One region of the Arthrobacter sp. SAFR-023 genome, then DNA from elsewhere that is predicted to be linked to it. Evidence: riboswitches for the same ligand, from Rfam matches in the RefSeq annotation. Region 1 holds a riboswitch; each other region holds the start of a gene.
The links. Region 1 has a riboswitch for thiamine pyrophosphate ahead of ACTHQX_RS05190 (bifunctional hydroxymethylpyrimidine kinase/phosphomethylpyrimidine kinase). Riboswitches for the same ligand answer to the same signal wherever they lie in the genome.
Positions count from the first base shown of each region.

Region 2: it holds a riboswitch for thiamine pyrophosphate, as region 1 does, so the genes downstream of both, thiC (phosphomethylpyrimidine synthase ThiC) here and ACTHQX_RS05190 (bifunctional hydroxymethylpyrimidine kinase/phosphomethylpyrimidine kinase) in region 1, are expected to answer to the same signal.
Region 3: it holds a riboswitch for thiamine pyrophosphate, as region 1 does, so the genes downstream of both, ACTHQX_RS15065 (ECF transporter S component) here and ACTHQX_RS05190 (bifunctional hydroxymethylpyrimidine kinase/phosphomethylpyrimidine kinase) in region 1, are expected to answer to the same signal.
Region 4: it holds a riboswitch for thiamine pyrophosphate, as region 1 does, so the genes downstream of both, thiO (glycine oxidase ThiO) here and ACTHQX_RS05190 (bifunctional hydroxymethylpyrimidine kinase/phosphomethylpyrimidine kinase) in region 1, are expected to answer to the same signal.

Region 1 covers NZ_JBQCMF010000003.1:202,977-210,713, forward strand. The annotation lists gene proB (glutamate 5-kinase) at 1-168, opposite strand, end outside; gene obgE (GTPase ObgE) at 233-1,822, opposite strand; gene rpmA (50S ribosomal protein L27) at 1,940-2,203, opposite strand; gene rplU (50S ribosomal protein L21) at 2,261-2,569, opposite strand; gene ACTHQX_RS05190 (bifunctional hydroxymethylpyrimidine kinase/phosphomethylpyrimidine kinase) at 2,898-4,421, opposite strand; TPP riboswitch at 4,476-4,572, opposite strand; gene ACTHQX_RS05195 (Rne/Rng family ribonuclease) at 4,761-7,737, opposite strand, start outside.
Region 2 covers NZ_JBQCMF010000001.1:17,593-25,329, forward strand. The annotation lists gene ACTHQX_RS00110 (VOC family protein) at 1-280, opposite strand, end outside; gene ACTHQX_RS00115 (amidohydrolase family protein) at 359-1,441, opposite strand; TPP riboswitch at 1,477-1,584, shown strand; gene thiC (phosphomethylpyrimidine synthase ThiC) at 1,580-3,379, shown strand; gene ACTHQX_RS00125 (alpha/beta fold hydrolase) at 3,461-4,195, opposite strand; gene ffh (signal recognition particle protein) at 4,252-5,835, opposite strand; gene ACTHQX_RS00135 (glucose-6-phosphate dehydrogenase) at 5,920-7,308, shown strand; gene ACTHQX_RS00140 (P-II family nitrogen regulator) at 7,406-7,737, opposite strand, start outside.
Region 3 covers NZ_JBQCMF010000013.1:129,354-137,090, reverse strand. The annotation lists gene ACTHQX_RS15100 (Na+/H+ antiporter subunit D) at 1-1,560, shown strand, start outside; gene ACTHQX_RS15095 (Na+/H+ antiporter subunit E) at 1,557-2,102, shown strand; gene ACTHQX_RS15090 (monovalent cation/H+ antiporter complex subunit F) at 2,099-2,377, shown strand; gene mnhG (monovalent cation/H(+) antiporter subunit G) at 2,367-2,762, shown strand; gene ACTHQX_RS15080 (hypothetical protein) at 2,836-4,821, opposite strand; gene ACTHQX_RS15075 (DUF4235 domain-containing protein) at 5,227-5,490, opposite strand; gene ACTHQX_RS15070 (heme-degrading domain-containing protein) at 5,527-6,078, opposite strand; TPP riboswitch at 6,198-6,341, shown strand; gene ACTHQX_RS15065 (ECF transporter S component) at 6,414-7,034, shown strand; gene ACTHQX_RS15060 (ABC transporter ATP-binding protein) at 7,034-7,737, shown strand, end outside.
Region 4 covers NZ_JBQCMF010000001.1:351,210-358,946, reverse strand. The annotation lists gene ACTHQX_RS01655 (RNB domain-containing ribonuclease) at 1-325, opposite strand, end outside; gene ACTHQX_RS01650 (ferritin-like fold-containing protein) at 367-1,053, shown strand; gene thiE (thiamine phosphate synthase) at 1,093-1,794, opposite strand; TPP riboswitch at 1,822-1,942, shown strand; gene thiO (glycine oxidase ThiO) at 1,934-3,199, shown strand; gene thiS (sulfur carrier protein ThiS) at 3,234-3,470, shown strand; gene ACTHQX_RS01630 (thiazole synthase) at 3,476-4,270, shown strand; gene ACTHQX_RS01625 (4a-hydroxytetrahydrobiopterin dehydratase) at 4,334-5,020, shown strand; gene ACTHQX_RS01620 (DsbA family protein) at 5,013-5,714, opposite strand; gene ACTHQX_RS01615 (cation diffusion facilitator family transporter) at 5,714-6,499, opposite strand; gene ACTHQX_RS01610 (ArsR/SmtB family transcription factor) at 6,496-6,822, opposite strand; gene ACTHQX_RS01605 (hypothetical protein) at 6,973-7,275, opposite strand; gene ACTHQX_RS01600 (DUF3107 domain-containing protein) at 7,284-7,508, opposite strand; gene ACTHQX_RS01595 (TetR/AcrR family transcriptional regulator) at 7,565-7,737, opposite strand, start outside.

The DNA.
Region 1 (7,737 bases):
GGCCGAGATGGCGCCTGAAGACACGAGGATGATCTCGGTGCCCGCATTGCACTTGGCGGCCAGCGCGTCCGAAAGCTCGGTCAGCGCCTCCTCCGATATTCCGCCCTTGATGCTGGTAAGGGACGACGATCCTACTTTGACCACAATGCGGCGCGCCCTGGCGAGCATGCTGCGGTCGTCGGTCTTGGGTTCCTCGATGACAATTGCGGAAGTATCAGTCACGTGTGCGGGTTCACTCCTCATGTTCGGTGTTCAGTCCACTCTCCTTGAGGGGCCGGGCCGCCCGGCGCGCGCTGACGGACTCGGTCCAGATGCCGGCCTTGCGCTCGGCTTCCAGCTCGGCCCGTGCCGCTGCCTTCGCGTCGCGGCGCTCGATCTGTTCCTCGCGCTTCTGGCTGCGGGTGGGACGGTCGCCGATGTCTGCGAAGCGGACGTCCGTGCCGCGCGGCGAAGCCAGCAGCTCGGCGCCCGCCATCATGGTCGGCTCCCAGTCGAACACCACGCCGTCGTCCTCACCGATCACTACGGTGTCGCCGGGCTTGGCGCCCTGCTTGAACAGCTCGGTTTCGACGCCGAGCTTGGCCAGGCGGTCGGCAAGGTAGCCAATGGCTTCCTCGTTGGTGAAGTCCGTCTGCTTGACCCAGCGCACGGGCTTTTCACCCAGCACGCGGAACAGCGGCTCCAGGTTTTTCTCCTCGCGGCGGATCCGGAAACCGGTCTCGTTGACGGCGCGGGGCCGCAGTACCGGTGCGTGCACCTTCGGCGGCGTGGCTGCCACGCTGTCGCGGGCGGCCTGGACGATCTCTGCCATGGCGAAGCCAAGCTGGCGCAGGCCCTCATGGCTCGTGGCCGAAACCTCGAACACACGGTAGCCGCGGGATTCAAGCTCGGGCCGGACAAACTCGGCCATGTCCTTGCCGTCCGGCAGATCCACCTTGTTCAGTGCCACCAGCCGGGGGCGGTGGTTGAGCGGGACAACTTCGCCGTTCGAGCCGGCGTAGCTCATGTCCACCGCGTACTTTTCGAGCTCGGTTTCGATAATTGCGAGGTCGGAGAGTGGATCTCGGTCAGATTCCAGCGTACCGCAGTCCAAAACGTGCACCAAGGCGGCACAGCGTTCGACGTGGCGGAGGAAGTTGTGGCCCAGGCCCTTGCCTTCGCTGGCACCCTCAATGAGGCCCGGCACGTCGGCGATGGTGAAGCGGACGTCGCCGGCCTGGACCACGCCTAGGTTGGGGATGAGGGTGGTGAAGGGGTAGTCGGCGATCTTCGGGCGGGCCGCCGACATGGCCGCGATCAGGCTGGACTTGCCGGCGGAGGGGAACCCGACCAGGGCGATGTCGGCGATCGACTTCAGCTCCAGGACGATGTCGGCAGCGTCACCCTCGATGCCGAGCAGGGCGAACCCGGGCGCCCGCCGCTTCTGCGAGGACAGCGCGGCGTTACCCAGACCGCCGATCCCGCCGGACGCTGCGACAAATTCGGTGCCCTCCCCCACGAGGTCAGCAAGCACCTTGCCGTCCTTGGTCTTGACGACGGTCCCCTCGGGGACGGGCAGGATCAGGGTTTCACCGTTCTTGCCGCCGCGCCAGTCACCCATGCCGGGGCCGCCGTTGGTGGCATGCCGGTGGGGTGCGTGGTGGTAGTCCAGCAGCGTGGTGGTCTGCGAGTCGACGCGCAGGATGACGTCGCCGCCGTTGCCGCCGTTGCCGCCGTCGGGTCCGCCCAGCGGCTTGAACTTCTCACGGTGAACGGAGACACAGCCGTGGCCGCCGGTACCGCCGGATACGTGCAGTACTACCCGGTCTACAAAGCTCGCCACGTTGAATCTCCTCTGTTGCTGATCAGGCCGTCCTGGACGTCCAAATCGATTGTAATGCGGTTAAAAGAACAGTGGAGCGAGCCATCATGGCCCGCTCCACCGGTTCAGAACTTGTTGTTACTCTGCAGCTGCAGCAGCAACGATGTTGACGACCCGACGGCCGCGGCGCGTGCCGAATTCAACGGCACCTGCCTGCAGGGCGAAGAGGGTGTCGTCGCCGCCACGGCCAACGCCCGCACCGGGGTGGAAGTGGGTGCCGCGCTGGCGGACGATGATCTCGCCAGCGGAAACTACCTGGCCGCCGAAGCGCTTGACGCCGAGGTACTGGGCGTTGGAGTCACGACCGTTGCGAGTGGAGCTCGCGCCTTTTTTGTGTGCCATTTGGAATGCCTGCCTTTAATTCTTGAGACTGCGGGAAACCTGTTCAGTAACCGGTGGTTACTGGATACCGGTGATCTTGACCTTGGTCAGTTCCTGGCGGTGACCCTGGCGCTTCTTGTAACCGGTCTTGTTCTTGAACTTCTGGATGACGATCTTCGGACCACGGAGGTCCTGGAGGATCTCAGCCGTGACAGTTACCTTGGCCAGGTCCGCAGCTGCGGAGGTGACCTTGTCACCGTCCACCAGAAGCAGCGCGGGCAGCTCAATGGTGCTGCCAGCTCCACCGGCGACGCGGTTCAGGGTAACGAAGTCTCCAACGGAAACCTTCTCTTGGCGGCCGCCTGCGCGGACAATCGCGTACACCACTTGGGAACTCACTTCTCTCGACGTCTATTACTAAATTTGCGTGCGGAAGCCGGGTCCGGAAATTGGCCTGGTTCTCGCTGTGCCTCAACGCCGTGGATTCCCCGGGGGAACCCGTGAGCTATCCCAGGAACCTGTCCGAGTGGACGATCCCGGGTCATAACCCAAGTGTTGGCGTAAGCACCGAAGATCTAGAATACGCTAATTCCGTCGTCGGCCGCAAATGAGGCTGGCAGCGGCGGGTTGTCCGTGATAAGCGCCACAGGTGCCGCTTTCCCGCACATCCGATGCCGTGCGCGATTATCTTACCGGGTAGCGGGCCGGCTTCCGCTCAGCTGTGGCGGCTCGGCGCGTCGAAAAATTCCACCTCGTACCGGCAGGACTGCCGGAAAGCAGTGATCATCGCCGCGCGCTCCCCCGCTGACGCGGCCCGGCCGGCGTCGTCGGCGATTTCGATGGCCCGCAGGGTGGCGGCGGCGAAGTCCTCGTCGGCGTACGTCCGCAGCCACTCCGCGTACGGGTGCCCGGCCTGCGCTCCGGCGGCCACATATTCGGCGTGCAGACTCTCCCCCACCTCGGCGTACAGCCAGAAGCACGGCAGCACAGCGGCAACCATCACTGCGTAGCTGCCGCCTGCCGAAGCCGCGAGCAGATGATCGACGTAAGCTTTCGTGACCGGGCCCAGCTCCGGCTGCACGGTTCGCGTGCTGAGCCAGTTGCGGTGCAGTTCCGATTCAACTTCCAGGCACTGCTGGGCGGAGCGCGCCCAGAACAGCTGCTCGGACTCGGTTGGCGCCAGCGCGCTGGCCCTGGCCAGGACCCGGGAGTAGCCGTTGAGGTAGATGGCATCCTGTGCCAGGTAGTACGCGAATTCCTTCTCCGCCAGGGTGCCGTCGGCAAGCCCACGGATGAAGCCCAGGCCATAAATGTCTTCGAGGTCGGCAGCGGTCTCGGCGCGCAGCAGTTCGGCGAAGGCGCCCTTGGGCTCGGGCTGGGCTGTCGTTTCAGTCTGGCGGAGGTGGTGGAAATGGTTGACCGGTCCGTTGCCGGCGCCGACTTCCAGCAATCCGGAGGTCCGCAGGGCCCCGGCCAGCCACGGTTTGACCGCCCGCAGTGACGCTTCCCAGTCATCCAGCCGCGCCTGGGCCGTGGCCATGGCCGAGGAGAGCGAGCATCCGGTGCCGTGGCTGTTCCGCGTGCTGATCCGTTCGCCCGCAACCTCCACCACCTCCGCCGAGAGCAGCCCGGCAGTGTTCACGAGGGCGTCCGGGCAGGTTGAGCCGTTCAGGTGCCCACCTTTGACGAGGACCGTGGCACCGGTCTGGTCCGCCAGCCGCCTGCCCTGGTCGAGCGCGGCGGCCCAGTCCCCGGCCTCCGGTTCCCCCAGGAGCATGGCCAGTTCGGGAAGGTTCGGTGTAATCAGGTGCGCCAGAGGCAGCAGTTTCCGGAGTGCCGCCTCTGCAGATTCCTGGAGGAGGCGGTCACCGCTGGTAGCCACCATCACCGGATCGAGGACCACGACGCCGGGCCTTACCTTTTCGAGCCAGCCGCGGACGGCAGCGATGACACGTTCATCGCCAAGCATGCCGATCTTCACGGCGTCCACGTGGATGTCGTCGCTGACAGCGTCCAGTTGCGCTGACAGGAAGGAGGCTGGCGGAACGTGCACGCCGAGCACGCCGGTGGTGTTCTGCGCAGTGAGGGCTGTTATTGCGGCCATCCCGTAGCCGCCGTGGGCCGCAATGCTTTTCAGATCGGCCTGGATGCCTGCACCGCCAGAAGGGTCCGAGCCTGCGATGGCCAGGACGCGGGGAACGTCGCGGGCCCTCTGAATGCCCGGCTCATCGGTTTCCAGGAGTGACTTGTCGGCGGCCGCGGGTGCCGGCAGGAGTGACGCGGATGACAGTGTTGATGACAAAGAAGACATCCCTTCGCCGGTGCTAACCGGACAGGTTCAACGGGTTTGGATCTCAGCCGGCCCTTGCGCGGCACCCCGTGTCAGTCCTCCAGCCTAGCGGTTGGTTTAGTGCGCGGCGCCAAGTTTGACGATTGCGACAGGCTTCGGCGTGCGCTGTTGTCCCCTCCCCTTGCCTGCTGCCATTCGGCTACTGCCCTTTGCCGGCGGACGAATGTCCGGAACCAGAAAGGTCCGGCACCGCAACCGCGGTGCCGGACCTTTCAGTGGCGCTTGTTCCTACAGTTCTGAGGCGGGTACGCCGACCCCCAGAATGATCGGTTCGCTGGCCGGCCGCGGAGCCGCCTTGGCCGTCTGCGCATTGCCTGCCTCAGGCGCCTTGGCCTCGTGCGAGTGCCCGGCGGCTGCAGCCGGAGCAACCTCGTGGTGTTCCACGGATGTCTCGTTGGCTGCACCCTGGGGGCGGCTGGCACTGCGGTTGCGGCGCGGACGGCGGCTGCGGGACGGTGCCGCGGGGCTTTCCACCGGCTGCCGTGCAGCAGGCTGAGCCGCGGGCTGGCTTGCGGCCTGCTGGCCCTCCGGCTGCTGGCTTTCCGGGCGCTGGCTTTCCGGGCGCGCCGGCGCGGGAGCCTCGTCCTTGGCCTCCTCCTCTTCGGCGGGGGCAATCGGAGCGCCGAGGTGCGCGAAGGCTTCCTCCAGGCGGTCCAGCGTCAGGGCCGGCGGTTCCTTCACCGGTTCATCGCTGTGATCGACAAACGGAAGCACCACTTTCTCGCCGCCAAAGGTGAGCACTGCGCCGGGCCGTCCGGAGACGCTTTCCGTTTCCGGAGCGCGGTGCACCACGGGGCTTTCCGGTGCGGCGGCGGCGGGGCGGGGGGCCTCACCGGACGCTGCGGCACCGTGCGCAGCTTCTTCCTCATGCAGGTGTGCGGCGTGGGCCGCGGCGGCGATGTTGGCGAGGGCAGCGCGGGTCGCTTCAGCCTTGGCGTGGCGCTCCGCGTCTGACGGTTCGGGGTGGTGCGGCACGGCGGGGGCGGCCGGAGCTGCCTCGGAGGACGGCTGTCCGCCCTTGCCGCGGCGGCGCTTCCGCTCTGTCCGGGCAGGGGGCTGGACCTCGGCACGGTGCACGTGGTGCTCCGCGGCCACGGTGTTGGCGCGGCGGTGCTCCACCGGCTCGTCATGGGTGACGACTCCCCGGCCGGCACATGCCTCGCACTGCTCGCCGAAGACTTCCAGGAGGCCGGTGCCCATGCGCTTGCGCGTCATCTGCACGAGTCCCAGGGAGGTCACTTCGGCCACCTGGTGCTTGGTCCGGTCACGGCCCAGGCATTCCACCAGACGGCGCAGGACCAGGTCGCGGTTGGACTCGAGCACCATGTCGATGAAGTCGATGACGATGATGCCGCCGATGTCGCGGAGCCGCAGCTGGCGGACAACTTCCTCGGCAGCCTCAAGGTTGTTCTTGGTGACGGTCTCTTCAAGGTTGCCGCCGCTGCCGGTGAACTTCCCGGTGTTGACGTCAACCACCGTCATGGCCTCTGTCCGGTCAATGACCAGTGAGCCGCCGGACGGCAGGAAAACCTTGCGGTCAAGAGCCTTGTGGATCTGCTCGTCGATGCGCCAGGCGGAGAAAATGTCCTCGTCCTTGGTCCATTTTTCGAGCCGGCCCACCAGGTCCGGGGCAACGTAGGTGACGTAGGCCTCGATGGTGTCCCACGCTTCGTCGCCGGAGACGATCAGCTTGGAGAAGTCCTCGTTGAACACGTCGCGCACAACCTTGATGGTCAGGTCCGGTTCGCCGTAGAGGAGTTCGGGGGCGAGGACCTTGGTGGACTTCGCCTGGCTCTCGATGCCCTCCCACTGGGCACGGAGGCGGTTGATGTCGTGGGTCAGTTCCTCCTCGGAGGCCCCCTCAGCGGCCGTGCGCACAATGACGCCGGCGTCCTCGGGGAGGCGGTCCTTGAGGATTCGCTTCAGCCGGTTGCGTTCGACGTCGGGCAGCTTGCGGGAAATGCCGGTCATGGACCCGCCGGGAACGTACACGAGGTAACGGCCGGGCAGGGAGATCTGGCTGGTCAGCCGCGCACCCTTGTGGCCCACCGGATCCTTGGTGACCTGGACCAGGACGGAATCGCCGGACTTGAGCGCGTTCTCGATGCGGCGCTGTTTGCCTTCGAGGTTGACGGCTTCCCAGTTCACCTCACCGGCGTACAGCACGGCGTTGCGGCCGCGCCCGATGTCCACGAAGGCAGCTTCCATGGACGGCAGGACGTTCTGGACCTTGCCCAGGTAGACGTTGCCGATCAGGGAGTCCTGCTGCGTCTTGGAGACGAAATGTTCGGCCAGGACGCCGTCTTCCAGGACACCGATCTGAATTCTGTCGTCGCGCTGGCGCACGATCATCTGGCGGTCCACGGATTCGCGGCGGGCGAGGAACTCAGCCTCGGTGATCACCGTGCGGCGGCGGCCGGTGTCCCGCGATTCGCGGCGGCGCTGCTTCTTGGCTTCCAGGCGGGTGGAGCCCTTGACGCTGGTGACCCGGTTGCTCGCCGGTGCCTCGCTGATGGTCCGCGGGGCGCGGACGCGGGTGACCGTGTTGGGGGGATCGTCTTCTCCGCCGCCGGTCAGTTCCAGGTCCTGGTCGCCGCGGCGGCGGCGACGGCGACGGCGGGACGTCACGCCATCTTCGAGTGGCTCGCCTTCGTCTTCGCCGGCCTCGTCAGAAACTTCGGTGCCTTCATCGCCGTCGGTGATCTCACGGTCGGTCCGGCTGCGGCCTCGGCGGCCGCGGCTGCGCCGCCGGCGCCGCCCGCCGTCGTCCTCCAACTCGTCGTCGCCGTCCTCGGCTGCGGCTTCCTCTTTCGCGGCGGAAGCGGCAGGGCGGACCACCGTGTTCAGGTCAGGGGCCTGGAAGATAATCGACGTCACTGACGACGGTTCCAGGAAAAGCGAGCCCAGGGGCGACTGCCCTGCGGCCTCGTCTTCGGCCTCTTCCTCGACAGCGGACTCCTGTGCAGCCACGGGTGCAGCAGGGGCTGCAGTGGCCGGCGCTGCCTGGGTATCAGGGGCGCCGGCGGCCGGGGCGGGCTCATCAGCCTGTCCGGCTGAAGGCGCCTCAGTGGCTGTTCCCGGAGCGGCCGGAGCGGGCGACTCGGCAGATTCGGCTGACTCCGCGGGGCTTTCGGCCAGCTCCGCGGCCTTGGGCTTTGTTGCCCGCCGGCGGCGTACAGGCTTGGACTCGGCGGCCGGCTCTGCA
Region 2 (7,737 bases), on a different contig from region 1:
TGGCGGCCAGCGAGGACTGGTCTTCGAACAGAAGCGCCGTGTGGAAGAGGCCGGCCTCACCGCGGCCGGGGATGTTGAGGCCCGGAGCGGGAGCGAGGTGCACCAGCGGCGTCTTGAGCCGGCCGAGGTAGAGGCCGCCGTCCTGCTCGGCGACGACGTCGAGGCCGAGGGCGCGCTGGTAGTAGTCGGTCATGAGCTTCATGTCGCCCACCTTGAGCATGACGGTGCCCATGGTGAGGTCGGCAGGAAGCAAGTCCTGGCTGCTGTCTGCTGCTGTCATTGAATACTCCCGGATGTCCGGGCCACCGGATTTCGGCGACCTCTACATCTCTAAATTACTTGAAGCTTCAATTTATTCCTAATGCACGATTGTGCCCCGGAGCACCACATTCGTGAGGCTCCGGATGGTCTCCGGCACGGCTCGCGGGTCTTCCCGGCACAGCACCACGTCAGCGTCCGCGCCTTCCGCCAGGCCCTCGGCCCCCAGCCAGCGGCGGGCACGCCAGCAGGCCGCGTCCAGCGCCGCACGTGCCGGAAGCCCGGTGGCGTGGAGTTCGAGGATTTCGTCCGCGACGCGGCCGTGGCGGATCACGCTGCCGGCATCCGTTCCCGCATAGATTTCGACGCCGGCCTCGTAGGCTTCCAGGACACGCTCGCGACGGCGGGCCCACAGTGCGCGCATGTGCTCCGCATACCGCGGGAACTTCTCCTCAGCCTGGCTGGCGATGTCCGGGAAGGTGGCGATGTTGATGAGTGTCGGCACGATCGGCACCTGCTGCTCAACGAACCGGGGGATGTGCCTGGGCAGCAGGCCCGTGGCGTGCTCGATGCAGTCGATGCCGGCGTCCAGCATGTCGTCCAGGGTGTCCTCGCCGAAGCAGTGCGCCGTGACCCTGGCCCCCTCGTCGTGGGCGGCCCGGACGGCGTCCCGCACGGCAGCGGCCGGGAACGACGGCGCGAGGTCGCCCGCGGTCCGGTCGATCCAGTCCCCCACCAGCTTGACCCAGCCGTCCCCCTCCCTCGCCTGCTTGCGCACCGCTTCCACGAGGCCCTCCGGCTCGACTTCCACCGCAAAGTTCCTCAGGTACCGGCGGGACCGGGCCACATGCCGGCCGGCCCTGATGATCCGCGGCGTGTCGGCCCGCTGCTGCAGCCATCTGGTGTCGCTGGCCGCTCCCGCGTCCCGGACCAGCAGCGTGCCGGCGTTGCGGTCCGTCATGGCCTGGTCATACGCCACGTCGTCGTCCACGGCACCGCCCGGACCCAGCCCGATGTGGCAGTGGGCGTCGACGAAGCCGGGCAGGACCCAGCCGTCCAGCACGGCGTCCGGGCGCTGGCCGGGAGCATTGAACGTCAGCTTCCCGTCCACCGCCCAGAGCCCGCGGCGTTCCTCATCCGCCGCAGTGAGCACGGGTCCGCTGAATTCGATGATGTGCGCCATGACCCTAGCCTAAGGCGCAGCTGTGGTAGCTTCGTCTACGACCACACGGGTGCCCCTGCAGGGGCTGAGATCAGGCTGGTGCAGCCTGCGACCGTTGAACCTGTCCGGGTAATGCCGGCGAAGGAAGTGAGCAGTAAATTGAGCACCCAGAAATCACAGCAGACCCCTGCCCAAAATGGTTCCGCCGCCGTAACGCAGTCGCTGAAATCCCATTCACTGGCTTATCTGGAGGGGGACGGCCTGCGGGTTCCGGTAACGGAAATCGCGCTGGAGCCTTCACCGAACGGTGAGCAGAACGAGCCGCTGCGCGTTTACCGCACGGCGGGTCCGGGCAGCGACCCGGTGGTGGGCCTTGCGCCGTTCCGCGCGGAATGGATTGCGGCACGGGCGGACACGGAGCCGTACGACGGCCGTGGACGGAACCTGCTCGACGACGGCAGATCAGCCGTGCGCCGCGGCGCGGCTTCTGCCGAATGGAAAGGCGCCCGGCCGGTGCCCCGCCGTGCGGCGGACGGGAAGACTGTGACGCAGATGCACTATGCGCGGCAGGGAACCATCACCCCCGAGATGCGCTTCGTGGCCCTCCGCGAGAACTGCGATGTGGAACTGGTCCGCAGCGAACTCGCCGCCGGACGGGCCATCATCCCCACCAACATCAACCACCCGGAATCCGAGCCGATGATTATCGGCAAGGCGTTCCTTGTGAAGATCAACGCCAACATCGGCAACTCGGCGGTCACCAGCTCCATCGCCGAGGAGGTAGACAAGCTGCAGTGGGCCACCCAGTGGGGCGCGGACACGGTGATGGACCTGTCCACGGGCGATGACATCCACACCACCCGTGAGTGGCTCATCCGCAACTCCCCCGTCCCCATCGGCACGGTCCCGATCTACCAGGCCCTGGAAAAGGTCAACGGCGAGGCGAACGCCCTGACCTGGGAAATCTTCCGCGACACCGTCATCGAGCAGTGCGAACAGGGTGTGGACTACATGACCATCCACGCCGGCGTGCTGCTGCGGTACGTCCCGCTCACGGCGAACCGTGTCACCGGCATCGTCTCCCGCGGCGGCTCGATCATGGCCGGCTGGTGCCTGGCCCATCACCAGGAAAACTTCCTGTACACCCACTTCGACGAGCTGTGCGAGATCTTCGCGAAGTACGATGTCGCCTTCTCATTGGGCGACGGCCTCCGGCCGGGCGCGACGGCGGACGCCAACGACGCCGCGCAGTTCGCCGAACTGGACACCCTGGCTGAGCTGACCCAGCGGGCCTGGGAGTACGACGTGCAGGTGATGGTGGAAGGGCCCGGGCACATCCCGTTCCACCTGGTGCGTGAGAACGTTGAGCGCCAGCAGGAGCTCTGCAAGGGTGCGCCCTTCTACACATTGGGCCCGCTGGTCACGGACGTGGCCCCCGGCTACGACCACATCACCTCGGCCATCGGCGCCACCGAAATCGCCCGGTACGGCACGGCCATGCTGTGCTACGTCACGCCCAAGGAACACCTGGGCCTGCCGAACAAGGACGATGTGAAGACCGGCGTCATTACCTACAAGATCGCCGCCCACGCGGCCGACCTTGCGAAGGGTCACCCCGGCGCGAACGAGCGGGACGATGCGCTGTCCAAGGCCCGGTTCGAGTTCCGCTGGCGCGACCAGTTCGCGCTGTCCCTGGACCCGGTGACGGCCGAGTCCTTCCATGACGAGACACTGCCTGCCGAGCCCGCCAAGACGGCGCACTTCTGCTCCATGTGCGGTCCCAAGTTCTGCTCCATGCGGATCAGCCAGGACATCCGGAACGAGTACGGCTCCGCCGAGGCGCAGGCCGCCCTCGCGGAGATGGCGGAGGGCATGCGCGAGAAGAGCCAGGAGTTCCTGGCTGCAGGCGGAAAGGTATATCTGCCGGAGCTGCGGCTTCCGGAGTCCGCGAGCAACTAGCCGGCGGTCGTGACCACGTCCGGCTGGCATTGGGGGCCGGCCGGATGTGGGCGCCGGAACGTTGCCCAGGAGGCCGGGCCTTTAGGAGGCTTGGGGCTGCTCCCGGCGGCTGACCGCGGCGATGAATGACCGAATGTAGCGGTCACCCTCGGGTGAATCGTGGGGCCGGTGCCCTCCGGCAGCGATGCGGTGCAGGGCACCGGTCTCGCGCAGGTAGCCGGCGATTTCCTCGTACAGCGGCTCCCAGCCGCCGGTGAGGACCAGGGTGGGAACACCAGGCACGATCTGCAGCGGCGCCTGCCACGGCGGTGCCTGCAGCCGCAGTCTCCTGGCCGCGCGCCTAGCCTCGGGGGTACTGGGCTCCGGCGTGTCCGCGGCGAAGGCCCGCCGCAGGAACTCACGCTCGTAGTCGTCGTCGCCAAGCTGGTGCCGGACTTCGAACAGCGGCTCCATCAGGGCACGGTGCGCGGCGGTGGCCGGCAATTCAGCGGTAAGCGACAGGCATGCCGGCTCGACGAGCGTCAGCGAGAAGACAAGGTCAGGGCGTTCGACGGCGGCCATCATCGCTGCGATGGCCCCCTGCGAATGCGCCACCACGTGGCCCCCGGCGGCCCCGCGGCCGTCGTCAGCCAGGGACCGCAGCACGATGCGGGCGTCCTCGGCGAAGTCGGTTTCCAGCGGCTCTGCCTCGGCGTCAAAGCCGTGGCGCCGCAGAAACAGGGCGTCATACTGCAGGGCCATGCCGTGCTGGCGCGGCCACGCTACGGAGCCGAAGTTACCGGCACCGTGGACGAACACTACCCGCTGCTTAAACATGACCCAACCTTATGGCAGCAGTCTGACATCGGCGCCGGCCGACATGACCGTGCTCCCTATTTGCCGCCCATGAACTTGTCGAAGCCCTTGGGGAGGTTCAGCTGGGACGGATCAAAGTCGCCCGACTGCTGGCCGAAGGCGGCTCCGGTGGGCACCGCCTTGGCCCCGGCGGCCCGCCTGGCCTCGGCCTCGCGAAGCTCCTGCGCCGCCTTGGCCGGGTTGCCGGAACGCGCCTTCTTCTTGGGCGCGTTCTTGCCGCCGCCCTTCCGGGCGCCGCCTGCCCCCATCCCGGGCATCCCGGGCATTCCCGGCATGCCGCCGCCCTGGGCCATCTTCTTCATCATCTTCTGGGCCTGGGCGAAGCGCTCCAGCAGCCCGTTGACCTCGGATACGTGCACGCCGGAGCCCCGGGCGATGCGGGCCCTGCGCGATCCGTTGATGATCTTGGGGGCCACACGCTCGTGCGGGGTCATGGAGCGGACAATGGCCTCCACCCGGTCGATTTCGCGCTCGTCGAACTGCTCCAGCTGCTGCCGGATGTTCTGCGCACCGGGCATCATCATGAGCATCTTCTTCATGGAGCCCATTTTGCGGATCTGCTGCATCTGGGCGAGGAAGTCGTCGAGGGTGAAGTCCTCCTGGTCGGCGAACTTCTTCGCCATCCGGGCGGCTTCGTCCTTGTCCCAGGACTTTTCAGCCTGCTCAATGAGGGACAGGACGTCACCCATGTCCAGGATGCGCGAGGCCATCCGGTCCGGGTGGAACAGTTCGAAGTCGTCCAGGCTTTCACCGGTCGAGGCGAACATCACGGGCTTGCCGGTGACCGACGAAACGGACAGCGCGGCACCGCCGCGGGCGTCGCCGTCGAGCTTTGACAGCACGATGCCGGTGAAGTTCACGCCTTCGTCGAAGGCGGTCGCCGTGTTAACGGCGTCCTGGCCGATCATGGAGTCGATCACGAAGAGGACTTCGTTGGGCACAATGGCGCGGCGGATCTGGCGCGCCTGCTCCATCATGTCGGCGTCGACGCCGAGACGGCCGGCGGTGTCCACGATGACGACGTCGTGCAGCTTCTGGCGTGCTTCCTCGACGCCGGCCCGTGCCACGGCGACGGGATCGCCGGCCGGGTGCGCCAGTTCGGAGGTGGCGCCCGGGTGCGGAGCGAAGACGGGAGCTCCCGCGCGCTTGCCCACTACCTGCAGCTGCGTGACGGCATTGGGGCGCTGGAGGTCACAGGCGACGAGCAGGGGGCTGTGGCCCTGCGCCTTCATCCACTTGGCGAGCTTTCCGGCCAGGGTGGTCTTGCCGGCACCCTGGAGGCCGGCGAGCATGATGATGGTGGGGCCGGTCTTGGCCATCCGGATGCGCCGCGTCTCGCCGCCGAGGATCTCAACAAGTTCCTCGTTGACGATCTTCACGATCTGCTGGCTGGGATTCAGTGCCCCGGAGACCTCGGCGCCAAGCGCGCGTTCACGGACCTGCCCGGTGAACTCGCGGACCACGGGCACGGCAACATCCGCGTCCAGCAGGGCGCGCCGGATCTCGCGGACTGTGGCGTCGACATCTGCCTCGGTGAGGCGGCCCTTGCCGCGAAGGTTCTTGAAGGTTGCTGTCAACCGGTCAGAGAGTGAATTGAACACGCGCCGTGCACTTCTTTCAGTGGATGTACGAGACTCGACTATCTAGGGTATCAAGACACGCCTGCAAGGTGGCATGCTGGCAGGGTGACGAGCCAAACGACTGTGAAAACCCTGCTCATCCTCGGTGCCTCCGGCGATCTCACCGGACGGCTCCTCCTTCCCGGCCTGGCCAGGCTGGTGGCCACAGGACGTGCCGCCGGCCTGTTGCTCGTGGGGGCCGGCTCGGACCCGTGGTCACCTGAACAGTGGCAGGAACGTGTGCACACCGCCTTTGACGCTGCCGCCGAAACGGCGACGGACGCCGGCAGGGACGCGCTGGCGGCCATGGCAAAGTCCACGCAATACCACCAGGCCGACGTCACCGCGGACGGCCCGCTCGCAGAACTCCTGGCAGGCCTTGAGGGGCCCATTGCCGTCTACTTCGCCTTGCCGCCGCAGGTGAGCCAGAAGGCCTGCGAAATCCTGCGCCCGGAACAGGTCCCCGCCGGAACCCGTCTGGTCATGGAGAAGCCCTTCGGCGCCGGGGAGGAGTCGGCCCGCGAACTCAACCGGACACTCCTGTCCCTTGTCCCGGAGGACCACATCCACCGGGTGGACCATTTCCTGGGCAAGGCCACTGTCCTGAACATCCTTGGCCTGCGGTTCGCCAACAATTTCCTGGAGCCGGTCTGGAGCCGCGACCACATCGCCAAAGTGGAAATCATCTTCGACGAGGACCTGGCCCTGGAGGGCCGTGCGCGCTATTACGACGGTGCGGGCGCGCTGCGCGACATGATCCAGAGCCACCTGCTGCAGATCATGGCGCTGCTGGCCATCGAGCCGCCGGCCACCATCGGCGAGCGCGACCTCCGCGACGCCGTCGCCGCCGTCCTGCGGGCCAGCAGCATCAAGCCGCCCTACACGGACAGCACCCGGCGGGCGCGCTACCTGGCGGGACGCCTCGGCGGCAAGGACGTCCCCGATTACGCAGGGGAAGAGGGCGTGGACCCGGACCGGAACACCGAGACCCTGGCGGAGGTGCACGTGCACATCGACAACTGGCGCTGGAAGGACGTGCCTTTCATCCTTCGTTCCGGCAAGGCCCTCGGGACCAAGCGCAAGGAGGCTGTGGTCACCTTCCGGCCGGTTCCGCACCTGCCCGCCGGATTCACCGGCAGGGACACGCCCAACACGCTCCGGATCGGCTTCGGCCCGGACACCTTGGAGCTCGACGTCGACGTCAACGGCCCCGGGGACATTTTCAGCCTGGACCGCGCCGCACTCGTGGCCGAGCTCAACGCCTCCGAGCTGCTCCCGTACGGCGAAGTGCTGGAAGGCGTCCTGACCGGCGATCCCCTGCTGTCCGTCAGGGGCGACACCGCCGAGGAATGCTGGCGGATCGTGGAGCCGGTACTGGCTGCCTGGGCAGCAGGCAAGGTGCCGCTGGAGGAATACCGGGCCGGCTCAGGCGGGCCCGCGCCCAAACAGGCTTAAGCGCCCAAACAGCCTAAGCGCCCCAAGGCTTAACGCGGAGAGGGCCGGTCACCGTTGTGGTGACCGGCCCTCTCGCTGCGTTGGGCTGCTGCCGGTGCTAGATGGCGGCTACGCCGCGTTCACCCGTCCGCACCCGCACTGCTTCGAACACGTCGACCGTCCAGACCTTGCCGTCGCCGGCCCGGCCCGTGTTGGAGCTGGCGATGATGACATCCAGGATGTCGTCAGCCTGTTCGTCCGTGGCGAGCACCTCCACGCGGATCTTGGGCAGCAGGTCCACGTTGTACTCGGCGCCGCGGTAGACCTCGGTGTAGCCGCGCTGCCGGCCGTAGCCGCTGGCCGCACTGACCGTCAGGCCCTGGACCCCGTAGGCCTCCAGGCCTTCGCGGATCGATTCGAGCTTCTCCGGACGAACGATTGCTGTGATCA
Region 3 (7,737 bases), on a different contig from region 1:
GTCGTACTTCCCATCCTGGGGGCGGCGCTGACGTTCGTGCTGATCCGGCATTCCCGCGCGCAACGCGCGGTGAGTATTGCCCTGCTCTCGCTCACCCTTCTGCTGGAGTGCCTGCTCCTGGCGTCCGTCTGGAACGGCGGCACCGCAGCGGTGAACATCGGCGGCTGGGTGCCGCCGTGGGGGATTGTCCTGGTGGTGGACCAGTTCTCCTCGCTCATGCTCGTGGTGTCCTCGGCTGTGAGCCTCGCCGTCCTGGTGTATGCCACCGGGCAGGGCATGGCCGACGGCGACCAGGACGCCCCCGTCTCGATCTTCCACCCCACGTACCTGATCCTCGTGGCCGGCGTCTCCAACGCGTTCCTCTCCGGGGACCTGTTCAACCTGTACGTTGGCTTCGAGATCCTGCTGACGGCCAGCTACGTGCTGATGACCCTCGGCGGCACGGGCCCGCGCATCCGGGCAGGCGTCACGTACGTGGTGGTCTCGGTGGTGTCGTCGGTGCTGTTCCTGATAGCCATCGCGATGGTCTACGGCGCAACGGGCACCATCAACATGGCGGACCTGGCCATCAAGCTCTCGGAGCTGGACCAGGGCACCAGGACGCTCCTGCACGTCATGCTGCTGGTGGCCTTCGGCATTAAGGCCGCCGTGTTCCCCCTGTCCTTTTGGCTGCCGGACTCTTACCCCACCGCACCGGCTCCGGTCACGGCGGTGTTTGCCGGCCTGCTGACCAAGGTGGGCGTGTACGCCATGGTCCGCACGGAAACCCTGCTGTTCCCCGGGGACAGCCTCAACACGCCGTTGATGGTGGTGGCGCTGCTGACGATGATCGTCGGCATCCTGGGCGCCCTCGCCCAGAGTGACATCAAGCGTCTGCTGTCCTTCACCCTGGTCAGCCATATCGGCTACATGGTGTTCGGCCTGGCGATGTCCTCCGTGGCCGGACTGGCGGCGGCCGTGTTCTACGTGGCGCACCACATCACCATTCAGACGAGCCTCTTCCTGGTCACCGGGCTCATTGAGCGCCGCGGCGGCAGCTCCTCGGTGGACCGGCTGGCCGGGCTGGCCAAACTGTCCCCGCTGCTGGCGCTGCTGTTCTTCGTTCCCGCCATGAACCTTGCCGGCATCCCGCCGTTCTCGGGCTTCCTGGGCAAGCTCGGCCTGATGCAGGCCGGCATCGGACTGGGCACCCCGCTGGCCTACACCCTGGTGATCGGCGGCGTGCTGACGAGCCTCCTGACCCTCCTGGCCGTCGCCAGGGTGTGGAACCGCGCGTTCTGGCGCAAGGCCGAGGACGCGGAGCACCCCGACCCGGTGCTCCTGGCGGTGCCAGCCCCCGAGAGCGGCGCGACGGCGGTGCGCCTGCTGCCGCGGACCATGGTGGGGTCCACGCTGGGCCTCGTGGTGCTGGGCGTGGCGCTCACCGTCTTCGCCGGGCCGCTCTTCCAAGTGGCGGACCAGTCCGCGGCGGCCATGCTGGACAGGTCCGCCTACATCCAGGCGGTGCTCGGTGACGCCGCGCCCGTCCCGGCTGCGGCGCTGAGCGGAGGCGGAAAGTGAGCCGGCGGAGGGTGTCCCTGCGGCAGGAACTGCCGCTGCTGGTCTGGCTGGTCATCGTCTGGGGAGCACTCTGGCAGGACTTCAGCCCGGGCAACCTGCTCTTCGGCGCCCTCCTGGCCGTTGCCGTGGCGCGCCTGTTCTACCTGCCGCCGGTGGAGCTGAGCGGACGCTTCAACGTCCTGCGGGCCGTTCCGTTCGCAGTGGCGTTCCTCGGGCGCGTGGTGGCCGCGAGCTGCCAGGTGTTCTACCTGGCGGTGGCCCAAGGACCCAAAGTGACCAACGCCGTCGTCGCCGTTCCGTTGCGGAGCCATTCGGACCTGATGGTGACGGCCACCGGCCACGTGATCTCCCTGATTCCGGGATCACTGGTGGTGGAGGTGGACAGGTCCACCTCCACGCTCTACATCCACGGGCTGAACGTGAGGAACGGGGAGGACGTCCTCAAACTGCGTAAAGAAGTCAGGGACACCGAGGCGGGGCTCATTCGGATTATGGGAACGAAGGACGAGCTTGCCGCCCTGAACCAGGAGGCTGGAGCATGATGGGGCTTGTCCTCACCGTCACGGCTGTGGCGCTGGCCCTCGCCGCCGCGGGTGCGATCATCCGCATCGGCCGCGGCCCGTCGCTGCTGGACCGGGTCCTCGCAGCGGACGTGCTGCTGGCCATCCTCGGCGCGGCACTGTGCATCGACATGGCCGTGAACCGGCACCTGAACAACCTGATGCTCGTGGTTGCCATCTCCGTTATCGGCTTCATCGGCTCGGTGACGGTGGCCCGGTTCGTGGCCGACAGGCGGGAGCAGCGCAGTGAACCCTGAACCCAATATCGTGGACGCTGTGATCGACGCGGTTTCGGCCGTGTTCATGGTGGTGGGCGCGCTGATGTCCCTCGCCGCGGCCATCGGCCTGCTGCGCTTCCCCGACCTGATGAGCCGCATGCACGCCGCCACGAAGCCCCAGGTGCTCGGGCTGTTCCTCCTGCTCGCGGCCGTGGGCCTGCAGCTGCGGACGTGGTGGGTGTGGCCGGTGCTGCTGGTGGCCTGGATTTTTCAGCTGCTCACCGTCCCAGTTTCGGCCCATATGGTGGGCCGCGCAGGCTACCGTACCAAGCACCTCCACAAGGAGCTGCTCAGCAAAGACGAGCTGGAGGCCGTGGTGCAGAAGGCCGCCAAGGCGGCCCGGGCATCAGAGGCCGAAGACTGAACCGCGTCCTTAACGGGTCAGGCCCCGTCTGCTGTGCAGACGGGGCCTGACCCGTAGTGGCGGATCGCTTGATCTACCGGGTGGCGAGCAGCCCGGTTGCGGTGCCGCCGCGGCTGGACTGGACCAGGACGCTGGTGATCTGCCGGTTCGGTCCCGGCTTGGCCCGGTAGGACCAGGCGCCGAGGGTGTCCACCTGTGCTGTGCCGATCTTGGTGGCGACCCGGCCGGGTGTGGTGTCGTAGATGACCACGGTGGTGGCCGGGGCCAGGACGGCGGTGTTGCCGGCCAGTGTCGAGGTTCCCGTGACCCGAAGTTCGGTGCCGAGCCGGTGCCGGGAGCCGGCGACGGCTACGGTGTCCGGCTGGATCGTGAGGTTGACTGTTGCCGGGGCGCTGCCGATGCCGTTCGTGTCCGTGACGATCAACTGCATGACAACCGGGCCGTTGGTGCTGGCCGCCAAAGGAGCGGTGTCGGTGTTCTTGGCATAGAACGGCAGGGTGATGGTTGGCTTGGCGGTGGTGTCGCCGGAGACGGCGACTTTGGGGCCGCCGGTTTGGAGCCACTTGTAGCTGGCGGCGCCGGTGGAGGTGCTGCCGTCCAGCTGGACGGTTCCGCCGGGGGTGATGGCGGTGGAAGCGGCGGTGGCCACCGCGGCGGCGGGCTGGGTTTCGCCGGCTATGGGTCCGGTGCCGGTGTCGACGACGGGGCCGGGGTCCGGGGCGGGAGCGACCGGGTCCAGCCCGACGGGCGTTGCAGCGCCGCCGGAAATTGTCACGGCCAGGGTTGCGGTGCCGCCCTCGGGGGTCTTCACGGTGACGGTGGCCGGCGGGGCTTTGACCGGGAAGGATTTCTCGGCGCCGGTTCCGGTGGCTGATGCTTCCATGGTGCCGAGGCCGGTGACGGTGAGCGGGTAGCCGGCGGTGGAGGTGGCGCCCACGATCAGGTTGGTGCCGTCGTAGATGGCCTTGGTGACCATGACGCCGCTGGGTTTGGTGACGTTGATCTGGCTGCTGCTGGCGGGCTTGTCGCCGATGTTGGTGACCTTGACCGACGTCGGTGCGGTGCCGGTGAACTGGACGCGGGCGTAGTAGCGTCCGGTGTCGGGGTCGCTGAGCATGGGGGTGGTTTCGAAGGCGCCGGCTTGCCCGTCGATCTGGAGTTGGGCGCCGTTGCCGCTGCTGGCGAACACGTCGATCATGTTGCCGTTCAGGACGGCGCTGTCAGTGTTGACGCCCTGGTTGGTGGAGATCTTGCCCTGCACGGTGAACTGGTCGGTTTCCAGGGCCAGGCCGCCGCCATTGACGGAGAACTTGTTGTAGCCGGTGGGGCTTCCGGTGACGGTGTGGTCCTGGGCCGGGTCTCCGAGGTACCCCTCGGGCGCTGCCGGGGCGGTGGCGGGATCCCATTTCAGGAACGGTCCGATGTTGCTCTTCAGCGCCGTGGTGAAGTTGCCTGCTGCGGGTGAGATGTCTTCGACGAGCTTGCCGTCGCCGGAGCCGTCGGTGTCGATGGTGATGGTGCCGTAGGGGTGCTGGAAGGTCAGGGTGGAGTTGGCCGGGGCGCCCTTGACGACGATGCGCTGGCGGCCGAACACCACCTGGTCCCCCTCGGTGACCGTGTTGGCGAAGGCCGCCTCCAGGCCGAGGACCAGGACGGCGCGTCCGCCGCCGGGAAGAGTCAGTTCGGAGCCGGCGAGCATGTAGAACGCCTCTTCCGGGAAGTTGCCCGGGAACGATATGGGTGCAGTCTCGTCCGGGATGTCCCCGGGCAGGAAACCGCAGAGCGGGTTCTCCGCGTCCAGGCACAGCTCGACGCGCGTCTTGTTGCTGTCTTCGTACCAGGACGGGAAGCCGTACTCGGTGTTGACGGGTCCGACGGCGGTCAGCTTGTTCGTGTTCGTCTGGGTTACCTGGGTTGCCGCCAAGGAGGCTCCTGCTCCTGTTGCCGCAAGCAGGACGGCAGTTGCGGCAGCAATGCCGCGGCGGCGGGACGCAGGGCTGGGGCCGCGATGTCGGGGGGCCAGGCGCTGGGCTGACAGGAAATGTGGTGTAGATACCATTTTTGTCTCCTCGTAAAGACGCTGATGGCATCCACTAAAAATCGTGGTGGTTGGGAAAACGTTCGGGTTCCGGGTTGGAAAAACCTTGGCATTCGAGGCTTCTTACGGTGCCGTGGGGGGACCCGCGCTGCTCTTGCAGAGACCGTGCTCATGGCCTCCAGACGGCATGCGGTGGGCCGCCGAGGCTGGATGCGAAAGGACCCGGCGCCGCAGGTTGCGGTGCCGGGTCCGGCTGTTGTGAGCCCGGCCGAGGTCATCAGCACTGCCAGGTTCAGAACAGAAGCAGTATGGCCTGCCGTGCTTGGGGTAACCCGGTCGCGGCCCGGATGGGGCTGCCGGGCAACCCACCCCGTGTGGGGGGCCTCGACGTGGTGGGTCCTGACAGCTGCGACCCGGCAGGGAGGCCTAGACGATGTCCTGTGTCTTGGCGAAGCGGGTAATGGCCCGCTGGGTGCCTCGGTTGGCCAGCACCTGGATGACCGCGCTCACGGAGGCGGACACGAGGGCGAACGTGAGGGCCGTGCGCAGTGTGGTGGGGACGTCGTCCTTATCGCCCTTGGGCGGCTTCCGGCCCGTGATTTTTTCCCAGATGGTGTCGACGGCCTTGGTGCCGGCGAACCCCGCCAGCAGGCTGATGCCTGTGCCAAGCAGTTTGATGAAGAAACTCATTGCGGAACTCCTCGCGTGATGAACACTGGTCTTTCCTTAGCCTAGCCGCATGGAGCGGTGGATCTCCCGCAACGCCTGCACCACGAGGTCGTGGTCCGCCTTCTGCGGCAGCCCGGACACGGTGACCACAGCCACCGCCCCCACACCCCGCACATAGACGGGGAAGGCTCCGCCGTGCGCAGCGTAGGTCGACTGGTCAAACCAAGCGTTGTCCTCGATCCGTCCGCCGCCGGCCCTGCCGCGCAGGCCCACCAGCAGCGACGGTTCCTCGTAGCGCACGGCAGTCCGCTGTTTGGCCCGCACCCAGCCTTCGTTGTCCGGTGTGGCGCCCTCGAGCGCCACATGGAAGAGCACCTGCTCCCCCTTGGTGATGTCGATGGCGATGGGCAGGTTGTCCTCCTTGCCCCGTTCGACCAGTTCCAGGCCCAGCGCCAGGGCATCGTCCTTACTGAACCTCGGGAACTGGAGTTCAGCAATCTCCCCTTCGATCTGCCCAATCAGGGCTTCCAGGGCTCCCGCCGGCTGTTCGGCGGAGGAATCGGGGTCAAAGGCGGGCAGGGCGGCGGTGCCCGAGTCCTGTTGCGTCATGGCCCCAATCTACTCCGGGCCGCTGTCGCGACGCCGCATGTAAACTCCGGCATTGTGACAGCGACCCCCGGGTTCATGGCCGGACGAGGTGTAAACTGGATCAGCCCACAAGGGCAGATTTATCACGACAGGGGAGCGCCGCCGTCGGGATGCAAAGGCAACTGCCAGAGCAACCGCGGAAGGGCGCTGAGAGTGCGGACAGCCGCAGACCCTCGAACCTGATCCGGCTAGTACCGGCGCAAGGGAGTCGAGTTCTCAGAGTGCCCGGCAGCGCGAGGCCCAGCCACCCGCAGCCGGGGGAACGCTTTCCCCTCCTGTTCCTCAGGAGGACCATCATGACAACTGCAGCAATCAAGAAGACCAGCTACAGCTGGCGCGTGGCGGACATCGTTGTGGCGGCGCTCATCGCCGTTGCCGGCGGCGTCATCTTCTGGGCCTGGTCCCAGGGCGCCAACCTCATCTCCACCCCGGTCAACGCCGTCTACCCTCCGCTGACCGGCCTCTACGCCGGCGGCTGGATGATTCCGGCGGTCCTGGGGATGCTCATCATCCGCAAGCCCGGCGCGGCCCTGTTCTGTGAGGGTGTGGCTGCCACCGGCGAGCTGCTCATGGGCTCGCAGTACGGCACCACGGTGCTCATTTCCGGCGTTCTGCAGGGCCTGGGGGCGGAGCTTGTGTTCGCCGCCTTCGCTTACAAGAAGTTCAACCTGCCCGCCTCGCTGCTTGCAGGGGCAGGCGCAGGACTGTTCTGCGGGCTCAACGACTCCTTCGCCCCCTGGGGCTGGAACATCGCCTACGCCGCCGGCGACAAGCTGGCATACATCGTGTTCTGCGCCATTTCCGGCGCGGTCATCGCCGGCGCCCTGTCCTGGATCGCCGCCCGCGGCCTTGCCAAGACGGGCGTGCTGAGTTCCTTCGCGTCCCGGAAGGCAGCCACGGAGCCCGTCTTCTCCTGATGCCCGGACCAGACGACGCCGGCGTCCGCCCAGCCGCGGTCACCGCCCGCGGCTGGGGCTGGCGCCACGCAGGCCGCACCAAACCGGCCGTCCATGCCCTCGACCTTGACATTCGCCCCGGCGAGCGGGTCATGCTGCTGGGCCCTTCCGGAGCCGGCAAGTCCACGCTGCTTCACGCCCTGGCCGGCGTGCTGGGGGACAGTGACGCGGACGACGCCGGGACTCCCGACCGTGAGGACGCGGACGAGAGCGGCGAGCTGCTGATCGACGGCGCGCCGCCCCGTTCCCGGCGCGGCCGCGCCGGGCTCATGCAGCAGGACCCGGAAACGCAGGTGGTGCTCTCGCGCCTCGGCGACGACGTCGCCTTCGGCGCCGAGAACCTGTCGGTGCCCCGCGAGGAGATCTGGCGCCGCGTGCACGAGGCGCTGGACGACGTCGGACTTTCGCACCTTCCCCTGAACCACCCGACGTCGGCCCTGTCCGGCGGCCAGAAGCAGCGCCTGGCGCTCGCCGGCATCCTGGCGATGCGGCCTGGACTCCTCCTGCTGGACGAGCCCACCGCGAATCTCGACCCGGACGGCGTCCTGGAAGTCCGGGACGCTGTGGGCCGCTGCCTCGACAAGACAGGGGCCACCCTGGTGGTGGTGGAGCACCGGGTAGCTGCCTGGAAAGACCTGGTGGACCGGATCGTGGTCCTGCAGCC
Region 4 (7,737 bases), on a different contig from region 1:
GGGTCTCGGCGTCGAGAGCGCCGCCCGGCTGCACGAACGACGGAACATCGGCAATGGCATAGAGGATCCGGTAGCCCTCACCGAGCCGTTCGATGAACAGTGCCTGGTCAAGGTCGGTGGACGACGGCGGATCGATGGTCAGGAAGTCCACTCCGGTCAGGTCCAGGGCCGGGAATCCCCGGTCCGCGACGGCCGCTTCGGCTTCCTTGAGCACGTCCTCGGGGAATTCCCCCGGTAGCTCCAGCTCCGTCCGCAGCGCGCTCAATGCCTCCTCGAGCGCGTTGGTCTGCTCGTGGACGTTGGGCGACAACCGATGATGTGACACGAAAATCAGGTTAGCCCGAATTGCGCCGTTAGTCTTGGATTATGGGCACATCCTCGGCTGACACCGCTCGCTACGACCGCTTCGTCGCGGACCTGTTCGGCGTGATGGCCTACGGCGAACTGTCCGCATTCGAACGGCTCTCGTCGGACGCCCGTTACTCACCCACGCTGCACGACCGTGCCGTGCTCGGCAGGATCGCCGTCCTCGAATTCCAGCACTACGAGCTCGTGAGCGCCAAGCTGGCCGGGATGGGCGTCGACGTCGAAGATGCGATGCTGCCGTTCCAGCTGGCCGTGGACCACTTCCATGAACGGACCCGCCCGGCGGACTGGTACGAGTCCCTGATGAAGGCCTACGTGGTGGACACGGTCTCCGCCGATTTCTACCGGGCCGTGGCCCGGTTTGTGGATGCCGGAACCCGTGACGTCATTGAGCAGATCCAGTCGTCGGAAGAGGCCACAGCCGTGCTTCGGGATCGGCTCAGCGGGGCGCTGGCGGACGATCCCCGGCTCGCGTCCAGGCTGGCGCTGTGGGGCCGGCGCCTCCTCGGCGAAGCGATCACGCAGGCCCAGCGCGTGGGCCACGAACACGCCTTTCTTGGCGAGCTGTTCGTCGAGGCGGAGCCCGGTGCCACGGACGCCACAGCACGCGAGCTGGTCCGGGACATCACCGCCGAAGTCGTGGAGAACCACTCCCGGCGCATGGTCCAGCTGGGCCTGAGCGGGTAGCCCAGCGCCCTCTCTGCGCCCGCGTGCAGGCCGCTCCGCTTAGGAGACGGCGGCCGGGGACGTCGCTTCGAGGGCGTCGAGCAGTTCCGCCGCGGCTGCCGCCGGGTCTGGCGCCTCGGTGATGGCCCGCACGACGACGATGCGGCTGGCTCCCGCCGCCAGGACCTGCTCCACGTTGGTGCGGTCGATCCCGCCAATCGCGAACCAGGGCAGCAGCAGGCCGCCGACCCGTTCCTCGTTTGCGGTGCGGACGGCCTCCGCTGCGTAGCGCACCAGGTCAAGCCCGACGGCGGCGCGCCCGGGCTTGGTGGGGGTAGCCCACAGCGGGCCCACGCAGAAATAGTCCAGGCCGCTGCGCCCGTGGGCGGCGCCGACGGCGGCATCCACCTGGTCTGTGCTGTGGGTGGACAGCCCGATCACGGTGGAATCGTGCAGCAGCTTCCGGGCGGCCCGGAGCGGCAGGTCCTTCTGGCCGATGTGGAACACCGGTGCGCCGGCTATGGACGCGATGTCGGCGCGGTCATTGACGGCCCAAAGCCGGCCGTGCCTGCGGGCGGCAGCATGGACTACTTCCAGCAGCTCGAGTTCCTCGGCTGCCTCGATGCTCTTGTCCCGCAACTGGATGATGTCCACACCGCCGGCGAACGCCGCGTCCACGAAGTCCGCGAAGTCTCCGCGGTCCTTGCGGGCGTCGGTGCAGAGGTACAGGCGGGCAGCGGTGTGGGCAGAGTGCACGGTCATGGCAACCACCTTAGTTCCTCTAAACTGGGCAGGTACCGCGGGAGCCCGTTGCTGCTGTCATAAAGACGCAGGGCTGAGAGGGCGTCAGAGCCGACCGCTTGACCTGATCCGGTTAGTACCGGCGTAGGGAAGGAATTCCATGCCCCCTAAAACCAGTGGCGATGAACGCTCCCTGGGACCCCTGGAGCCCGGCGTACTTGAGGCCGATGTAGCCGTCATTGGCGGCGGAGTGGTTGGCCACGGCATCGCCTGGGAAGCACGGCGCTCCGGCCGTTCGGTGGTGCTCATAGATGAAGCCCCGGGCAGCGGTGCAAGCTGGGCTGCGGCGGGCATGCTCGCCCCGGTCAGCGAACTGCATTACCAGGAGGAAGGGCTCCTGGAACTGATGCTGGAATCCTCCGCCAGATGGCCTGAGTTTGCGGCCACCCTCACTTCCGGCGTGGATGCCGGTTACCTGACGACGCCCACCCTGGCAGTGGGTGCCGATCCGGCCGACCGCCGGGCCCTGATGGACCTGCGGGACGTGCAGCGGGCCCACGGCCTGAACGTTGAACCGCTGACCATCCGCGAGGCACGTTCCCGGGAGCCGCTGGTCAGCCCCGGGATCTCCTGCGCCCTCGACATCCCGGCGGACCACCAGGTGGATCCGCGCAGACTCGTCAGGGCCCTTGCTGCCGAGCTGGCCGCGCAACGTCAGGAAAATGCGGCAGCAGAGGGATACGCGGTGCGGGAGTACGCCGCCGGCCTGCTCTGGGACGACGCACGGGTCTGCGGGGTACGGCTGGCGGGCGGCGGGTCCGTCACGGCGGCCGAGACGGTGGTGGCCAACGGCCTGGCCGCGGCGGGCCTGCAGAACCTTCCGGAAGGCCTGCAGCTGCCGCTGCGCCCGGTCTACGGAGACATCCTCAGGCTCAGGGTCCCCGAACACCTGCAGCCCCTGCTCACCGCAACGGTCCGCGGCATGGTGCGGGGCGTGCCGGTGTACGTGGTGCCCCGCCGGGACGGCACGGTGGTGATCGGCGCCACCCAGCGTGAGGACGGCGTGCCGGGCACCAGCGCCGGGGGTGTCTACCAGCTGCTGCGCGACGCCCAGGCGCTGGTGCCGGCAGTCGCAGAGCTCGAGCTGCTCGAAGCCACCGCCCGGGCCCGGCCCGGCACGCCGGACAACGCCCCGCTGCTGGGCCGAGTACCGGCCGGCGGGCAAGGTGCCGGCACGGACGTGGCGGGCCTCATCATCGCCACCGGCTTCTTCCGCCACGGCGTCCTGATGACCCCGGCCGCCGCGGTCATCTGTCGCCAGCTCATGGACGGCATCACCGATCCGCGCTGGGCCAAGTTCCGGCCGGGCAGGTTTTCACCCGGGCTCCCAGACCCTCTGGGATCTGCCGCTGCACTCAGCATTTGACCCGCGTCACCTTTGACCAAACCAAGGAACCAGCATGAACATCACACTGAACGGCATCGAACAGGAAATCAGCGAGGGCGCCTCCGTCACCTCACTCGTCAGCCAGGTCACGGGGCGCCAACTGGCCGCCAGCGGTCAGGCGGCCGACGGCCAGCGGCTGGGTGTGGCGGTGGCCCGCAACTCGGCCGTCGTGCCGCGCAGCCAGTGGCATGCCACGGCACTCGCAGACGGCGACGAGATCGAACTTGTCACGGCAGTCCAGGGAGGATAAGGACGATGGCAGAAACAGTGATTGAAACAGCAGACAGCCTGGTCATTGACGGGGTGGAGCTGACCTCGCGGCTCATCATGGGCACCGGAGGCGCTCCCAGCCTGGACGGTCTCGGCGCAGCGCTGCTCGCGTCCGGGACCCAGCTGACCACCGTCGCAATGCGGCGCTACTCGCCTGCCGAAACCGGCTCGTTGTTCCAGCTGCTGGTGGACCACAACATCCGCGTGCTCCCCAACACCGCCGGCTGCTTCACGGCCCGTGACGCTGTGATGACGGCGGAGCTGGCCCGGGAAGCGCTGGAGACCGACTGGGTCAAGCTCGAAGTCATCGCCGACGAGCACACGCTCCTGCCTGATGCCGTGGAACTGGTGGACGCCACCGAGCAGCTGGTCAACCGGGGCTTCAAGGTGTTCGCCTACACCAATGACGATCCCGTCCTGGCGCTGCGGCTGGAGAACCTCGGTGCGTCGGCGGTCATGCCGCTGGGAGCGCCGATCGGCACGGGCCTGGGCATCCTCAACCCGCATAACATCGAGCTGATCGTGTCACGGGCCTCCGTTCCCGTGGTCCTGGATGCAGGGATCGGCACGGCCTCGGACGCGGCCCTGGCCATGGAAGTGGGGTGCGACGCCGTGCTGCTGGCCACCGCCGTGACCCGGGCCCAGAACCCCGTTCTCATGGCCGAGGCCTTCAAACACTCCGTGATCGCCGGTAGGCTGGCGCGTGCGGCCGGGCGGATCCCGCGCCGTGAGCATGCCTTGGCGTCGTCGGCCATGGAGGGCCGGGCGGAGTTCCTCTAAGCCCGGCCAACCCGTGCCCGCTGGCGTGCGGCCGGCTCAACAGGTACTTCCCAGGAGCCAGTTGTGGCAGCCAGCGACGACATCCTCACCCGACCCCAGATCGACGAAGCGCTCGCCGGGCTGCCCGACTGGCGCTACCGTCTCGGCGGGCTTGTCACTGTTTATAAGACGCCGACGGCGGCGGTCGCACTGGAGCTGATTGCCGCCGTCGGGCGTCTGGCAGAGGACATGGACCACCATCCGGACCTGGACTGGCGCTATAACCGGGTGTTCATCCGGTTCAGTTCCCACGACGTCGGCGGTGAGGTGTCCGCGCGGGACACCCGTGCTGCCGCCTCCGTCAGCGATGCCGCCTCGGCGGCGGGCGCCGAAGCCCAGCCCGGCCTGTACCGGACGGTGGACATCGGCATCGACACGGATGACGCGGCGGAAATTTCCGAGGTCTGGCGGGTAGCCCTCGGCTACCGGAAGGGCCGGTCCGGGGACCTGGTTGACCCCTACGGGCGCGGACCAAGCGTGTGGTTTCAGGAGACGCTGACGCCGAACGACAACCGCCTGCATCTCGATGTCCACCGCTCCAAGGCCGAGTCGGCACCCGTACTGGAGAAGACCGCGGCAACCGGGGCACAAATGAACAGTGACCACGCACCCAACTGGGTAGTGGTCACTGATGCCCAGGGGAACCGGCTCTGCTTGCATACCGAGGAAGGCCGCGGTCCGGACGTTGCCGCGCCTCCGGGGTCTATTTAGCGGCGTTGTCCAGCAGTTGCCGGAACTGCTCTTCGGAGTTGAGGGTCAGCTTTTCCCCGTTCAGGAAAAACGTCGGAGTGCCGGTCACGCCGAGGGCGGTGCCGTCGGCGATGTCCTTGCGGATCCGGTCCTTGGTTTTCTCATCCGCGACCGCGGCATCATATGTAGGCATGTCCAGGCCGAGTTCCTGGGCGAAGGTGCGGAACTGGGGTCCCTGAGACGCCTGCTTCTCTCCCCACTGCGGCTGGGTCTCGAACATCTTGGTGTACATCTGCTGGTATTTGCCTTGCTGCGCGGCTGCTTCCACTGCCAGAGCAGCTGTGCCCGAGTTCCGGTGGCCCGGCAGCGGGAAGTAGCGGTTCACGAAGGTGATGCGGTCCCCGTATTCCTTCTTCAGTTCCTCCACCAGCGGCACCGCCGCCCGGCAGGACTCGCATTCGAAATCCAGGAACTCCACGAGCTGGGCCTTCTCGGTGGGAGGTGAAGTGACGCGGTGGCTGTCTTCGCGGACCAGTTGGGCGTCGGCGACCGGCTGCGCGGCGGGCTGGGCGGCCTTGGTCGCGTTGAACACGGTGTACCAGATGACGCCGGCGGCGACGATGACCCCGAGCAGGATCCAGATAACCAGACGCGCCTTCCGCGCCGGGTCTCCAGGCTTGGAAGGTGTGGGGGTGGCTTGTGTCGTTTGCGGCATCAGTGGTGGATGCTTTCCTGGTCGGGGTTGTCCCGGCGGACCAGCGGCAGGCCCAGTACCTGTAGTGCAGGCGCCGGTTCTGATGCTGTGCAGCCGTCGCAGCAGCCGTCCGCGGACGGCGCAGACGATGCTTCCTGGTCTTCACCGGGCACCGCCTGCGGGACCGTGCAGCACACGTCCCCGCGCCACGCATTGACACCCTCACGGACGGCGATCGCCGCGATCACCAGGGCGGCGCCGGCGTCGGCCCACCACCAGCCCAGCGTGCTGTTCAGGACGAGGCCGATCAACAGGACCGCGGAGAGGTATGTGCAAAGCAGCGTCTGCTTGGAGTCGGCAACAGCAGTCTTGGAGCCCAGCTCACGGCCGGCCCGGCGCTGCAGCCAGGACAGAACAGGCATGATGGCCAAACTCAGCGCGGCGATCACGATCCCGGGGGTCGAATGCTGGGCCTCCCCGCCGCCGGCCAGGGACCGGATGGCGTCAACGGAGACGAACGCCGCCAGCGCGAAGAAGGACAGGGCGATTATCCGCAGGGTGAGGTGTTCCCGTCGCTCAGGGTCCTTAGAGGAGAACTGCCATGACAAAGCAAGGGCGGAGGTAACCTCGATTACCGAGTCCAGCCCGAATCCGATAAGCGCGGAGGAGTCCGCGACGCCGCCGGCCCACAGGGCCGCCGCGGCTTCAACCACGTTGTAGGTGATCGTGGCCGCCGCGAAGAGGCGGATACGGCGGTTCAGGACCGAGCGCCGAGCCGGCGCCGGTGACGCCTGCACAGCGCTCATGCCAGGCACGTCCCGTCAGGTGCGCAGCACGCTGGATCCACGGCAAGCACCACTCCGATCAGATCCCGGATGGCGTGACCCAGCCGGGAGTCGGCGAGCTCATACCGCGTCCGCCTGCCGTGCGGGACAGCCACCACCAGGCCGCAGCCGCGCAAACAGGTCAAATGGTTGGACATGCTCTGGCGCGACACCGTCAGGGCATCAGCAAGGTCAGAGGGGTAGGCTGGCGCATCGGCCAGTGCCAGAAGGATCCGTGCACGCGTCGGGTCGGAGACCGCGTACCCGAACCGGGCCAGCACCGGAGCGTGTGTCAGAGTCTGCATACGTTCAACGGTACATCAGCCGATGTATTGAGTAACCGGTCGTGCCACTGCCCCAGTTGGCCGACCACTTAAAGGACAGTGACCACGCACCCGCTTGGGTGGTGGTCACTGATGCCCAGGGGAGCTGGCGCCGCCCAGATCCTGCGGTAGCTAAATTTTCAGCGCTGCCGTCAGCCGCTGGGTGTCCTGCCTGGCGCGTGCCCGGCCGAGGTAGACCGCCACCGCCAGGGCAGCAGCCGTCCCGGCCGCCATGGGCAGGACCCAGGACAGCCAGGTCAGGCCGGGCTGGTAGCCTAGCCCCGCCCAGATGCAGATGATCCAGGCGAGCATGCCCACCGCGGCAGCGGTGCCCGCCGGCACGAGGATGCCGTACTTGGTGTGGCGCCGGTCGTTGGCCCAGACGACGAACCCGGCGGCAGCGGTCACCAGGACCACGATCACGAGGGACAGCACTGCTCGGCCTACAGGGCGCCGAAGCCGACCCGGCGCACTTCCTCTGCGCCGATTTCGACGTAGCCGAGGACGTTTGCCGGGATGATGATCTGGCGGCCCTTCTCGTCGTTCAGGCGCAGCTCGCTGCCCTTGGCGATGGCCTCGGCCACTACTTTGGCCACAGCGTCAGCATCCTGTGCCGATTCCAGCACAATTTCACGGCCGACGTTCTGAATGCCGATCTTTACTTCCACAGCAAGGCCTCCCAGCCAGTCAAGGTTGAAATTTCAAAGGTAGTTTCATTTGTAGTCTAGGTCTCTTTGGGGAAGCGAGAGATTCCGCGCCAAGCTAAACGGTAAATCAGGTCGCTGGCCACATCGAGATCGAGATCTCCGTCTGTTTCGAGCCAGTAGCGCGCGCTGACCTGGGCCATGCCCGCCAGCCCGCGTCCCAGCAGCTGGGCCTCCAGCAGCGGGAGCTTGG